4 regions of the Rhizobium skierniewicense Ch11 genome follow, and region 3 is predicted to be linked to each of the others. Evidence: predicted binding sites of a transcription regulator. Region 3 holds the regulator's gene; each other region holds the start of a gene.
What was found. Region 3 encodes LexA, which represses DNA repair genes until DNA is damaged. Its sites were predicted from a motif close to TGTTCNNNNTGTGTTCNG; they were not measured.

Region 1 (3,120 bases), on a different contig from region 3:
CGGTTCCCGGCTTGCGTCGTCGCTCGGGGTGACGGCAGGCGACCAGATTACGCTGATATCACCAGAGGGTGACGTGACCCCAATGGGCGTCAATCCGCGTGTCAAATCCTATACCATCTCGGGCGTGTTCGAGATCGGCATGTCGGAATATGACGCGTCGATGATCTATATGCCACTGTCCGAGGCGCAGCTCTATTTCAATGCCGAAGGCATCGTTCAGTCCATAGAGCTCTTCGTCTCGAACCCCGATAACGTCGATGGCATCAGGCCATTGGTGGAGACTGCAGCGGGACGGCAGATCTATATCACCGACTGGAGACAGCGAAACCAGACCTTCTTTTCCGCCCTTCAGGTTGAGCGCAATGTCATGTTCATGATCCTGACGCTCATCGTCCTGGTGGCTGCCCTCAATATCATTTCCGGCCTCATCATGCTGGTGAAGGACAAGGGCAGCGACATCGCCATTTTGCGCACCATGGGTGCCAGCGCTGGCTCCATCATGCGCATCTTCTTTATGACGGGCGCGGCCATCGGCATCGTCGGCACATTTGCGGGCGTTGGCCTTGGCGTTCTCGTCTGCCTCAATGTGGAATCGATCCGCCAGTTCTTCTCGTGGATTTCAGGCACCGTGCTGTTCGATCCGCAGCTCTATTTCCTCAGCCAGCTTCCGGCGGAAATGCAGCTGAGCGAGACGATGACGGTCGTCATCATGGCGCTGGGCCTGTCATTCCTGGCAACGATCTTTCCGGCCTGGCGGGCTTCCAAGCTCGACCCTGTCCAGGCCCTGCGTTACGAATAAGGACCGCATCACACCATGGCACAGAAAACAGCGTTGCGGCTCAAGGGCGTGGAACGGACCTACGGGCAGGGCGAACACAGCCTGTCCATTTTGAAGAATGCCGATCTGGAGCTGAAAAGTGGCGAGATTGTCGCGCTTGTCGCGCCGTCCGGCACCGGCAAGTCCACCCTGCTGCATCTGGCAGGGCTCTTGGAACATCCGGATGCTGGCGAAGTCTTCGTCAACGGAAGGTCCTGCGGCGATCTCACCGACGAACAGCGCACCCTGATCCGTCGCAGCGATATCGGCTTCGTCTACCAGTTCCACCATTTGCTGCCGGAATTCACCGCGCTCGAGAACATCATGATGCCGCAGCTCATTTCGGGTCTGCCGCATTCCGAGGCCAAGGAACGCGCCAGCGCGCTTCTCGACTACATGCGCATCGGCCACCGCGGCGACCACCGCCCCTCCGAATTGTCCGGCGGAGAGCAGCAACGCGTCGCCATCGCCCGCGCGGTCGCCAACGCGCCGCTTCTGCTTCTGGCAGACGAGCCGACCGGTAACCTCGATCCTGAAACGGCGTCTTACGTGTTCGGTGCACTGGAAGCACTGGTGCGCCAGTCGGGTCTGGCCGCCCTGATCGCGACCCACAACCACGAGCTCGCAGGTCGCATGGACCGCCGTGTGACACTGAACGAAGGCAAGATCGTCGAGTTCTGATCGCCGCCGCTACCTGGCAGCTTAGGTTCCCATCCATTTGGCCAACCCTGCGCAACACTCTGTTGCGCAGGGTTTTTCGTTTTGGAGTCAACGGTTTGGAACGAATCAGGTGCGGAACCACCACGAGTCCCCCTGCGTTGACAAGACAAAGCATGAAAATAAGCAGTTGACAGTGAAACGAAATGAGAACAAAGTTAGAACATAAAGAGTATGGAGAGACAAATGACCGACATCATCCGTGACATCGCCGCCTTCGCTTCCATCGCCGTGTTCGTTGCCAGCTTCTCGGTGATCCTCACTTCCATGTGATGTCCCAACGTCGTTTCCAACGGAAATGGCATGTAAAGGTGAACTGAGGCAGTGGACTTTGCCTCTGGAAAATCCGAAAATCCCCCGGACTCAGAATGGCGGGATTGTATAAGATGGGCGAGATTTCAGCAAACGGCAGCATGGCCGAAAAAACCCTGAAGACGCCCGGCTTCGTTCACCTTCGGGTGCACTCTGCCTATTCCCTGCTCGAGGGCGCGTTGCCCTTGAAGAAGATCATGGCCAAGGCCTTGGCCGATAGCCAGCCTGCCATCGCCATTACCGACACGAATAATCTTTTCATCGCGCTCGAGTTTTCCGAAAAAGCGCGTGACGAGGGCTTGCAGCCGATCATCGGCTGCCAGATGTCCATCGATATGCAGGATGCCTCCGATGACAAGCGCGGGCAGAACAATCTTGCAAAACTTCCCTCCATCGTCGTCCTCGCCGCAGATGCGCGAGGCTACGAGCGTCTCGTGGACCTCATCAGCCGCGCCTATCTCGATGGCGAAACGGCAGGTTCCGTTTGCATCACCAGGGCGTGGCTGGAGGAGGCCGACAATTCCGGTCTCATCGTTCTGACGGGTGCGTCCGGCGGGCCCATCGATATGTCCTTGAGGGAGGGGCATGTTTCCCAGGCGACGAAACGCCTCTTGGCTTTGAAAAGCCTGTTTGGCGACCGTCTCTATATCGAGTTGCAGCGTCAGGGCAATTTTGATCGCACGCATGAGCGCCGCATGATGGCGCTGGCCTATGAGCACGACCTGCCACTGGTCGCCACCAACGAAGCATTTTTTCCGTCACGTTCCGATTATGATGCCCATGATGCACTGATGGCCGTCGCCCATAACGCCATCGTTTCCGACGACAGCCGCTTTCGTCTGACACCTGATCATTATCTCAAGAGCCGAGACGAGATGATGGCGTTGTTTGCCGATATTCCAGAAGCTCTGGAGAATACCGTCGAGATCGCGCAACGCTGTTCCTATGTGCTCAAGAAACGTGGGCCGATCCTGCCGCGTTTTACCGGTGCAAGCGAAGATCCCGAAGAGGCTGATCGCGCCGAAGGTGCCGAACTGCGACGTCAGGCCATTGAAGGTCTGGACCAGCGGTTGGCCGCGCTTGGCATGGCGCCGGGTTACACCGAGCAGGAGTACCGCGACCGACTGGACTTCGAACTGGGCGTCATCGAGCGCATGAAGTTTCCCGGCTACTTTCTCATCGTTGCCGACTTCATCAAATGGGCCAAGAACCAGGATATTCCGGTCGGTCCCGGTCGTGGTTCCGGTGCGGGCTCGCTGGTGGCCTATGCGCTG
Region 2 (3,120 bases), on a different contig from region 3:
GGCGTGCGCCAAGGCCACGCTTTTCCAGCCCGGCGCAAAGCTGGCGTACGAGCTTTTCGGTGTAACGCGCAATGGTCTCGGCCGCGGAAATAGGTTCAGCGAAAAAGCGAAAGGTCTCGACCAGTTCGGGGATACGGATCGGCTCTATCGGTTCCGACAACAGACCATGGGCCTGGTCCAGCCTGCGCCCGATTTCAGGGCCGAAACGAAGCGTCAGCGGCGCCCGGGCCGCAGCCATGAGGTCTGCGATATTGTGAAACCCAAGCACTTTCAGGTCAGATAGGATGCGTGGCTCAAGCCGAAGGGCGGCCAAGGGGAGAGGGCCAAGGGCTGTAGCCAAACCATTTCGCGGTACGATGGTGAGAGGCTCTTTTCCAAAGCGGGCAAGCGCGTGTGCTGCCCCCCAGCTATCGGCAATCGCGGCGCGGGCAGTAAACCCGAGCCCGTGCATCCGGTTGATCATGCCGCTCAGCATTAACAGCTCATTGCCATGCAAGTGATCTGCGCCTGTCGTATCCAGCACCAAACCGGCGGGTGGATCAGGTGCAACGATGGGTGCATAGATGCGCAGGAACCAAAAAGCGAGATCGCGCAGCGCTTTTGCATCGTCCGCCGTCTGCAACTCCTCGACAATGAGGCCGGGAATGATGGCTTGAGCCTTGCTGACGGGCATGCCAAGCCGCAGGCCCAGTGCGGATGCTGCCACATCCTGCGCTGCGATGACACGGCGACTTCCCTGTCTGGCAATCATCACCACAGGGCGATCAACCGGTGGCGCCTGTTTGCCAAGTGCTCTGCGGTATCGGTCTGTCGACCATGTCGGCAGGTAGAGCGAGACGACCCTTTGCATCACAGGCTTCCACTTCAAAATTGCTAGATTCGCCACCACGACACCGCAAAAGCTCCAGAAACCAGCGCGCCCTTCCCACTCCCTGCACGGGCAAAGACGTTGAAGGACGCACGGAAACGCGCCACCGCGTGACCGCAGCCGTCGGCTGTCCAAATTCGATAGCGCCGGAAGGATGACGCCAGCGACGGATGGCAAGACCGACGACACCAGACCCTTCCGCCGCCAATTGCAGCCGACGTGAGATGGTCATCGGCAGTTTTGACACCTCCCCCACCACAGCGCCAAAACCGTTGCAGCGCAGACCTTCTTCGAAACAGTCCAGCACGCCCTTTTCATCGCGACATTCCACGATGATCAGACGGTTTTGCGACAGGCCCGCCTGCGTCAAGGCCGGCATGAACAGATCGGACCGGGTTACGCACCATAGGATCTTTCCTTTCACACGCGCCGCAACGCCTGCCGAAAACAAGGCCGACGCGGCACCATCCATCGCACCGTTGCCGCCGCCGCTGACCTCATGCAAGCAACCCAGCTTCAGTCCGCCACCGGGCAGATGATCATCAATGGAAGGAATGCCGAAAGGCAGAGTTTCGTGGTGGCGGGCTTGACCCTGAGTGATCCGCTCAAGCCTCTCCCGCAATTCTTCTACAACAAGCTGTTCGGCGCGTTTATGCATGACACGAGACTTTTCAAGAGCATTTTACGCTTAAGGACTACTTGTTCACTTTTTGTTCCTATTTCAGAAAAGAGTCAAGAAGACTCTTTTCTGATGTGTGGACAGGCAGGAAGTGGAGATCACCACTCTTTTAGAAACCCCTAGCGCCCGGCGATGGGGCGCATGGCAACGCGGGAAAGAACGCCGTCACTCGGTGCCACCACCCGTTGCGGCAATGTCAGCTTTCCAGCCGCATAATACAGCAGGAACGAGCCGATCTGGTAGGCAAAGATGATGTCGATCTCCACGAAGGATCGAACGACGAAAAGCGCACACAGGGCAAACAGGATGAGGCCCTGCGGGTCGTTCCTTTTTACCAGTATGGAGCGCAAGTGCGCAAACAGCGTGCCATAAAGCACGATAACGAGCAGTGCCAACCCAACAAAGCCGTTTTCGACAACCGTCTCGATATAGGTGTTATGGAAGTGAAAGCCGCTGCGCGAGGTGATGAAGAAGTCATCCCAAAGACGTTCCGCGTCATAGAAACCAACGACCCAGAAACCCTGATAGCCGACGCCGAAAATGGGGGTCGCCTTTGCGGCTTCGATGCCCTGTTGCCATAAATAAGTGCGCCCTGTGAGCGTCGAATCCTTACCGAAAATGCCGAGGATAGCATCGAGCAGACCAAATTGTAGTGACGCGACAACCAGCAGGCCACCGGCACCGACGAGCGCCAGAAAGATCATCTTGCGATTACCCGGATTGAGCATTCCCATGGGCAGAAAGCCAATGATGAGTGCCACAACGGCGGCCGTGGTGATGACGGACGTGGCTGACTGCGAGGCCAAGAGGCAGTAGGCGGACACAAGCCCGGTTATGCCGGCGATGCCAAGCCATAGGATATCCCGTTGGCGCAGAACCAGCACAGAACCAGCAGCAAAGATAACGCCAAGAGATGCATAGAAACCAAGTTGGTTTTTTGAAGAGAAGGCCCCGACAAAGCTGAACGTGCCATCCAGAGCATCGAAAAGATAAATGCCGAACAGCATGGAATACAAGAGAACGACGATAATACCGATCATCGCACCACGCGTCAGCGTCGTGATCGATATGACACGCATGGCAATCAGCGCGCAAACGATATGCGTCATATATTGAATGGAGGCGCGCATGGTCGTGGACATGGCCTCCGACCAGAAACTGGACAGAACCGTCAGAATACCGAAACCGAAAATCCACAGGTAGCGCGTATAGTTGCCCAGAACGCGGCGGTAATCCACCAGAACGAGTGGAAGCCACAGGGCGTAATAGGCAAGGACTGACACCATGCCGAACTTGGAGGAATAGGCAAAGATGAAGAATGACAGCGCAACCGCTGCCATTCCATAAACACTATTCTTGTCCGGGTCGATCAGGGCCGATTTGGCAATCCGCATGATGACCTCACTGCATCAGAACGTCTGATGACACCTTTATCACATCGCCAGGCTGAATGGTCGTGGTTTCGTCAGCCTTGATTTCCTTGGGCTTACCGTTTTCTTCGCGAACGATGACATAAGTGATCGTCGCAGACTTGCCCGTGGGATCGAACCGAATGGCTTCTGCCGACTGTGCG
Region 3 (3,120 bases):
AGCAAGAAATGGACCTCCGAACTCAGAAAGGCCCTGCTGCCATAGAGCATCGATGCGGGAGATGTCATGCTGGAGGCTCCCGGTGATCTGGCTTGGTTTGATCCGTAGACCGACGCACATGGGGTGCTGGTTGCGCAGCGTCGAGAAGCCCGCATGCATTTCCGCAACCGCTGACCTGGACCAAGCGCGTGCTTTCGCGTCATCGGCCCAAACACCTGGGTGTCGTTCGCCCAAATATTCAATGATCGAAACGGATTCCCAAATCGTAAGATCACCATCAACGAGGCATGGGACCTTGCCTGTTGGCGAGAACGACTGGAAGTCGTGAACAGTCTCCCCAAACGGCACCAGCTTTTCCTCAAACGGTATAGCAAGTTCTTCCATCAGGACCCAGGGCCGCAAGGACCAGGAAGAGTAGTTCTTATTGGTTATGTAAAGCTGATACATCCGAAGCCCCCTGTTGAAGAACCGTGTTACCGCAGGTCATGTGATGGATACAGAGGGCCTACGAGATGGAAGACTTCAATTTATTTGATGCTTGGTAATCCATGCGAGACTGAAAAAAGGGGTGCTTCGACACGACTTCCGGGTCAAAGGCCATCATGAACACATCACTGAAAAACATCTGGAAGCGCAATCGTCATGCGGCTCATGACATCAAGGTCATCGCCAACATACCGGCGGTAACGTGACGGGATAACGCGGCGCAAATCGCACTCCCGCGACCATCAAAATCAAGGCTCCAGCAATCAGCAGCAATTTGAGACGAAATCAGCGCAGCGGAAGCCGCGCTGTGGCGAGAAAACGCCAGAGAATTTCGCGACCCAAACCATGCGATGTGCTCAATGGTACCGACGAATGAGACCGACCAGCTTGCCTTGGATTTTTACACGATCCGGTCCAAAAATTCGTGTCTCGTACGCCGGGTTTGCAGCTTCCAATGCAATGGATGCGCCCTTGCGGCGGAAACGCTTCAATGTCGCCTCCTCATCATCCACGAGCGCAACAACGATATCGCCGGGGCTTGCTGTGCTTCCGTCGCGAATAATGACAGTATCGCCGTCAAAAATTCCCGCCTCGATCATCGAATCGCCTTTGACCTCAAGCGCATAATGCTCGCCTGAACCCAGCATATCCATGGGCACGACAACGTCATGCGTATTGTTTTGAATGGCGGAGATGGGAACGCCTGCTGCGATGCGTCCCATGACAGGAACACTGACGGCGTTGGACAGGGCGTCGTTTGCCGGTGCTGGCGGCTCGACTGTCTTCGATTTGCCGAGGCTGCCTTCAATCACGCTTGGTGAAAACCCGCGTGGCGGCTTTGCTGGGGGAGTGTAGGACTCAGGAAGCTTGATGACTTCGAGCGCCCGGGCACGATTGGGTAGTCGGCGAATGAATCCGCGTTCTTCCAAGGCTGTTATCAGCCTGTGAATGCCGGATTTCGAGGCGAGGTCGAGTGCGTCCTTCATTTCATCGAAGGAGGGGGGCACGCCCGATTCCTTCATCCGTTCATGAATGAAGAGAAGCAATTCCTGCTGTTTGCGCGTGAGCATGGACAATACCCTTGGATTTCGAGGCGAAGATTCGCGAAACAAATACAGAACAGACACTATATGTTCCATATGTGTTCTGCAATCCCCTAAAATTTTGTAAAGTTCCTATTATTGTGTGTCTTTGCGCGTGACATCATCGTCCTGTAGGAAATGTTATAGGAACACGGCGTTGTTTGTCGCCGATAAACGGATGTGGATTTTCAAATGGCTCGCGACATCGATCACCTTGTCCTGCCGGTTTCGAGCCTGAAGGAGGCACGTGAACGCCTTTCAGCGCTCGGTTTTACCGTCTCTGCGCGTGCCAAACATCCGTTCGGCACAGAGAACGCCTGCGTCTTTTTGAAGGATGGAACCTATCTGGAGCCATTGGCAATCAGCGATGCCGATACGTATTCGATGAATGCCGTGAGCGGGATCGCCTTCGTCTCAAGGGATAAACGCTTTCGCGATAAGCGTGGCCCGAACGGAATATCTGCCCTTGTTGCCAAGAGCGACAATGCCGATTCGGATCATGAGCAGTTTGTTGCGGCAGGTTTATCCGGCGGGGATCCATTCTCATTCAGTCGTCCCGTGACATTGCCGGATGGCAACACCTCGCAGGCGAGCTTTCGACTGGCCTTCGCAGGCGACAACGTGAGTGATGTCTTCTTTTTTTCGTGCCAGCGCATCGCAGCACTTCCGGCTGATCGCTCCGATCTTGAGGGCCACAAAAACGGCGTCATCGGTATTCGTGAGGTCGTGCTGAGTGCAGACAGACCCAGCAACTTTGAGCGCCTGATAGAGTTGGTTTTCGAAGCGAAGGCCGTTGGCGGAGATGAGGAAGAACTTTATTTCCAGGCATCGAACGTTGGCCTTCGGCTCGTTACACAGGCAGCAGCCCGGCATCTCCTTGACGTATCCCAGCAACGTATCGGTCCGGGGTTGAACGGTGAAGCAATTGTCTTTTCCGTGTCCGATCTCGCCGTGACAGCAGCCGTGCTTGCTGCTAATGGCGTTGCATACACGCGTAAGGGCGCTCGGGTGCTGGTTCAGCCAGCCTCCGGCCAAGGCGCAATATTTGCTTTCGAGGAGTTATGATGAGCGTTCGCAACAATCTTGATGTTGTCGTCGGCGAAGGAGCCGGGCAGGTAACCTTTTCCAACACGAAGCGTTTCTCGCTCATCGCCGGGCCGTGCCAGATGGAAAGCCGTGATCATGCCTTCATGATTGCGGAAAACCTCGCCGAACTTTGCGGCAGGCTTGGGATCGGGCTGGTCTACAAGTCTTCCTACGACAAGGCCAACCGCACATCTCTGTCGGGACAGCGTGGCATTGGCATCGATAAGGCGCTGGAGGTCTTTGCGGAGCTGAAAGAGCAGTTCGGATTTCCGGTTCTGTCAGACATTCACACGGAGGAGCAGTGCGCCATTGTCGCGCCTGTCATCGACATTCTGCAAATCCCTGCTTTCCTGAGCCGACAAACAGACCTTCTTGTTGCTGCCGCCAAGACGGGCCGTGTGATCAACGTCAAGAAGGGCCAGTTTCTAGCGCCCTGGGATATGAAGAACGTTCTGGCCAAGTTGAA
Region 4 (3,120 bases), on a different contig from region 3:
CGCGAGCACGCCCTTTTCAAGCCAAAGGCGCTTCACATCCAGCCTACCGCCCTTACGCTCCGCCTTCATGTCGATGCGGCCGATGAGGCGATCCGCTTCCAGAAGCGGGAAGACGTAGTAGCCGTATTGCCGTTTCGGCTCCGGCACGAAAACCTCGATACGGTAGTAAAAGCCAAACAAGCGTTCCGTGCGGGCGCGGTTGCGCAGAAGCGGATCAAACGGGCTGAGGACACGGATGCGGTTGGGAGCCTCGATATTGGCGTCCGTCTCCCCGGCAAACCCTTCGAAGGCATAGGAAACGCGCGCCTTTTCCCCGTCGCAGGAAGCGAGCGAGACCTCGCAGAGTTCGTCGCGATGATCTGTCACCCATGCCCGCGCTTCCTGCGGCGTGACGATATCGAAAAAGGCGGCAAGCTCGCCCGAGGTGGCAAAACCGAGCCGCGTCAGCGCTTCCCGGCAGGCCCAGTCCAGGAATTCGTGGTGAGGCACTTCAAGGTCGTGATGCACAGGTGGAATGACCCGTTCCGCGAGATCATAGACCTTCTGGAAATTGACGCGGCCAGCCACGGCCAGCTTGCCGGTGTGCCACAGATATTCCAGTGCCGTTTTCGATGGATGCCAGTTCCACCAGCCGCCGGATTGATGCCCCTGCGCTTTCATGTCGCGTGACATGGTGGGGCCGTTTTCGGCGATGCGACGATAGGTTTCCTCGAAGGCCGAATCGAACCCCTCCCCGTGCCAGTTACGCCAGCGTTCCTGAATGATCGGCTCACGGCGGCGGAAGCGGTGTTTCCAATAGGGGTAGAAGGTCGCCGGCAGGATCGAGGCGTCATGCGTCCAGTGTTCGAACAGCGCCCGGTCTTTCTCCAGCAGTTCTGTCAGATGGTGACGCTTGTAGGTCTGATTGCGGGAAAAAATGATCTGGTGATGCGCCCGCTCCACGGTGGCGATGCTGTCGAGTTGCACAAAGCCGAGATCGGTGATGAGTTTCAGCAAGTCGTCCTTGCCCATGGCGCGGCTGGGCGATGCGGATAGCCCCTGTCGCGCCAGAAAAATACGTCTTGCTGCTTCGTTCGAAATCCTGATCACCATGGCAAAAGCGTATGGTCACATCCCTTAAAAATCAATGTTCTTTTTTTGTTCCTTGTTTCGTTTGCCCTCCCATCCGTTTATAGAAACCGGGACATATTTCGGGGACCAGCAGTTGGATATTCGTTTTGACGAAGCAGGCGTAGCCTTCGAGGGCAGAGCGGCAGTAGAGCCGCTGACGCTTGCGCTGACCGAACGACGCATCGGCGTGATCGGCCTCAACGGGTCCGGCAAGACGACCTTTGCGCGGATGATCAACGGACTGACGAAGCCGACCAGCGGCCGTGTCATCGTCAACGGGCTGGATACGGTCAAAGACGCATCCGAGGTCTTGAAGGACGTTGGCTTCATTTTCCAGAACCCGCAAAACCAGATCATCCTGCCGATTATTCGTGACGACATCGCTTTTGGATTGAAAAACAAGGGACTGAAGAGCTCGACCATCGATGAGGCGGTGGATGCCATTTTGCAGCGTTTTGATATCCCGCATCTAAGCCAGCGTCGCGCACACGAACTATCTGGTGGGGAATTGCAGCTCTCCGCTTTGGCGGCGCTGACCATCACACGTCCGAAAATCCTCATCATGGACGAGCCGACGAACCAACTGGACCTAAAGAACCGCGCGCTGGTTGAGCGGACGATGGTGGCGCTGGAACAGGATCTGATCGTCATTACCCACGACCTGCCGCTCTTGGAGACTTTCGACCGCGTGCTTGTGTTTCATCGAAACAGACTGCACGCCGATACCTCTCCCACCGACGCCATTCAGCTTTACCGGAAGCTTGCGCTCACATGAAAAGCCTCCACGTCGAAGGAACCGGCTGGCTCTACCGGATCTCGCCACGCATCAAGCTACTCGGCCTTGCGCTCTTCAGCATCGGCCTGTTTCTGACGCGTGATCCAGTCATCCTCTCCTCAGCGGTTCTCATGGCGGCGGTGGTGCTATGGCAGGCGCATTTGGGGTTTCAGGAAACCGTAGCACGGTTGCGGCCCGTTTTGCTGACGATTGCCGTGATCGCGCTGTTCAGTTTCCTGTTCATGTCGGCGCTGGATGCAGCGATTGCCCTCCTGCGGTTGACGGCGTTGACGGTGCTGGCAACGGCTATAACCGCGAGCGTCAGCATCTCGCAGTTCATGGATGAAATCACCTTCGCGCTTCGTCCACTGGAAAAAATCGGCGTTGCCAATGCCGCCGATGTGGGCTTGGCCGTTGGGCTCGTCGTGCGTTTTGTGCCGGACGTCATCAATCGATACGAGACGCTGCGCGATGCCCATCGCGCGCGCGGAATGAAGGTCAGGCTGCATACGATTCTGGTCCCGCTCATCATTATGACGTTGAAGGACGCCGATGCCATCGCGGATGCCATTGACGCGCGCGGTTTCAGAGGCCAAACCTCAAAAGACATAAAAGGGAGAGTTCCATGAAGACGCGTGACCTCGTTCTGATTTCGCTGTTTTCGGCCATCATCATTGCGCTTGGCCTGCTGCCGCCCATCCCGCTTGGTTTCATTCCCGTTCCCATCACCGCGCAATCGCTCGGCGTCATGCTGGCCGGTGTGGTGCTGGGCGCGAAACGGGGGGCATTTGCCGTACTGCTCACCATTCTTATCGCCGCCATCGGCCTGCCGGTGCTATCGGGCGGTCGTGGCGGTCTTTCCATCTTCTACACGCCGACGACGGGCTTCCTGATCGGCTGGATCGCTGCAGCCTTCACGACCGGATATCTCTCGGAGCGTTTGGTGAAGCGCGATCAATCGGGTCTCGCGCAGGGCGTCGGCTTCTTTCTGGCCAGTGTCGCCGGTGGCGTGATCGTGCTTTACGCTTTCGGCATCACCTATCTCGGTTTTGCAGCAGGCATCGGCTTCACCAAGGCGTTCATCGGCTCCATGGCGTTCATTCCGGGTGATGTCGTCAAGGCGGTCCTCGCTGCGTTGGCTGGTCGTGCTGTCATGGCCGGGTACCCCCTGCTGCCGCAGCGCGCTTAATTCCCTACACAACCGTTCAGGAGTCACCGCCATGGCCACACGGCTT

Region 1: a site for LexA is predicted at 1,683-1,700, ahead of dnaE (DNA polymerase III subunit alpha). Genes of this name have one in related genera too.
Region 2: a site for LexA is predicted at 1,569-1,586, ahead of EKM04_RS21150 (ImuA family protein). Genes of this name have one in related genera too.
Region 4: a site for LexA is predicted at 1,128-1,145, ahead of EKM04_RS10210 (energy-coupling factor ABC transporter ATP-binding protein). Genes of this name have one in related genera too.

What each region holds. Positions count from the first base shown of each region.
Region 1 is NZ_RXPG01000008.1:31,963-35,082, forward strand. It holds gene EKM04_RS08135 (lipoprotein-releasing ABC transporter permease subunit) at 1-799, shown strand, start outside; gene EKM04_RS08140 (ABC transporter ATP-binding protein) at 815-1,498, shown strand; gene dnaE (DNA polymerase III subunit alpha) at 1,921-3,120, shown strand, end outside.
Region 2 is NZ_RXPG01000030.1:265,386-268,505, reverse strand. It holds gene EKM04_RS21155 (Y-family DNA polymerase) at 1-850, opposite strand, end outside; gene EKM04_RS21150 (ImuA family protein) at 765-1,526, opposite strand; gene EKM04_RS21145 (O-antigen ligase family protein) at 1,667-2,941, opposite strand; gene EKM04_RS21140 (polysaccharide biosynthesis/export family protein) at 2,949-3,120, opposite strand, start outside.
Region 3 is NZ_RXPG01000011.1:102,887-106,006, forward strand. It holds gene EKM04_RS11230 (glutathione S-transferase family protein) at 1-447, opposite strand, end outside; gene lexA (transcriptional repressor LexA) at 843-1,556, opposite strand; gene EKM04_RS11240 (VOC family protein) at 1,761-2,633, shown strand; gene kdsA (3-deoxy-8-phosphooctulonate synthase) at 2,633-3,120, shown strand, end outside.
Region 4 is NZ_RXPG01000009.1:365,255-368,374, reverse strand. It holds gene EKM04_RS10215 (winged helix-turn-helix domain-containing protein) at 1-1,092, opposite strand, end outside; gene EKM04_RS10210 (energy-coupling factor ABC transporter ATP-binding protein) at 1,205-1,885, shown strand; gene EKM04_RS10205 (energy-coupling factor transporter transmembrane component T family protein) at 1,882-2,514, shown strand; gene EKM04_RS10200 (biotin transporter BioY) at 2,511-3,074, shown strand; gene EKM04_RS10195 (histone deacetylase family protein) at 3,106-3,120, shown strand, end outside.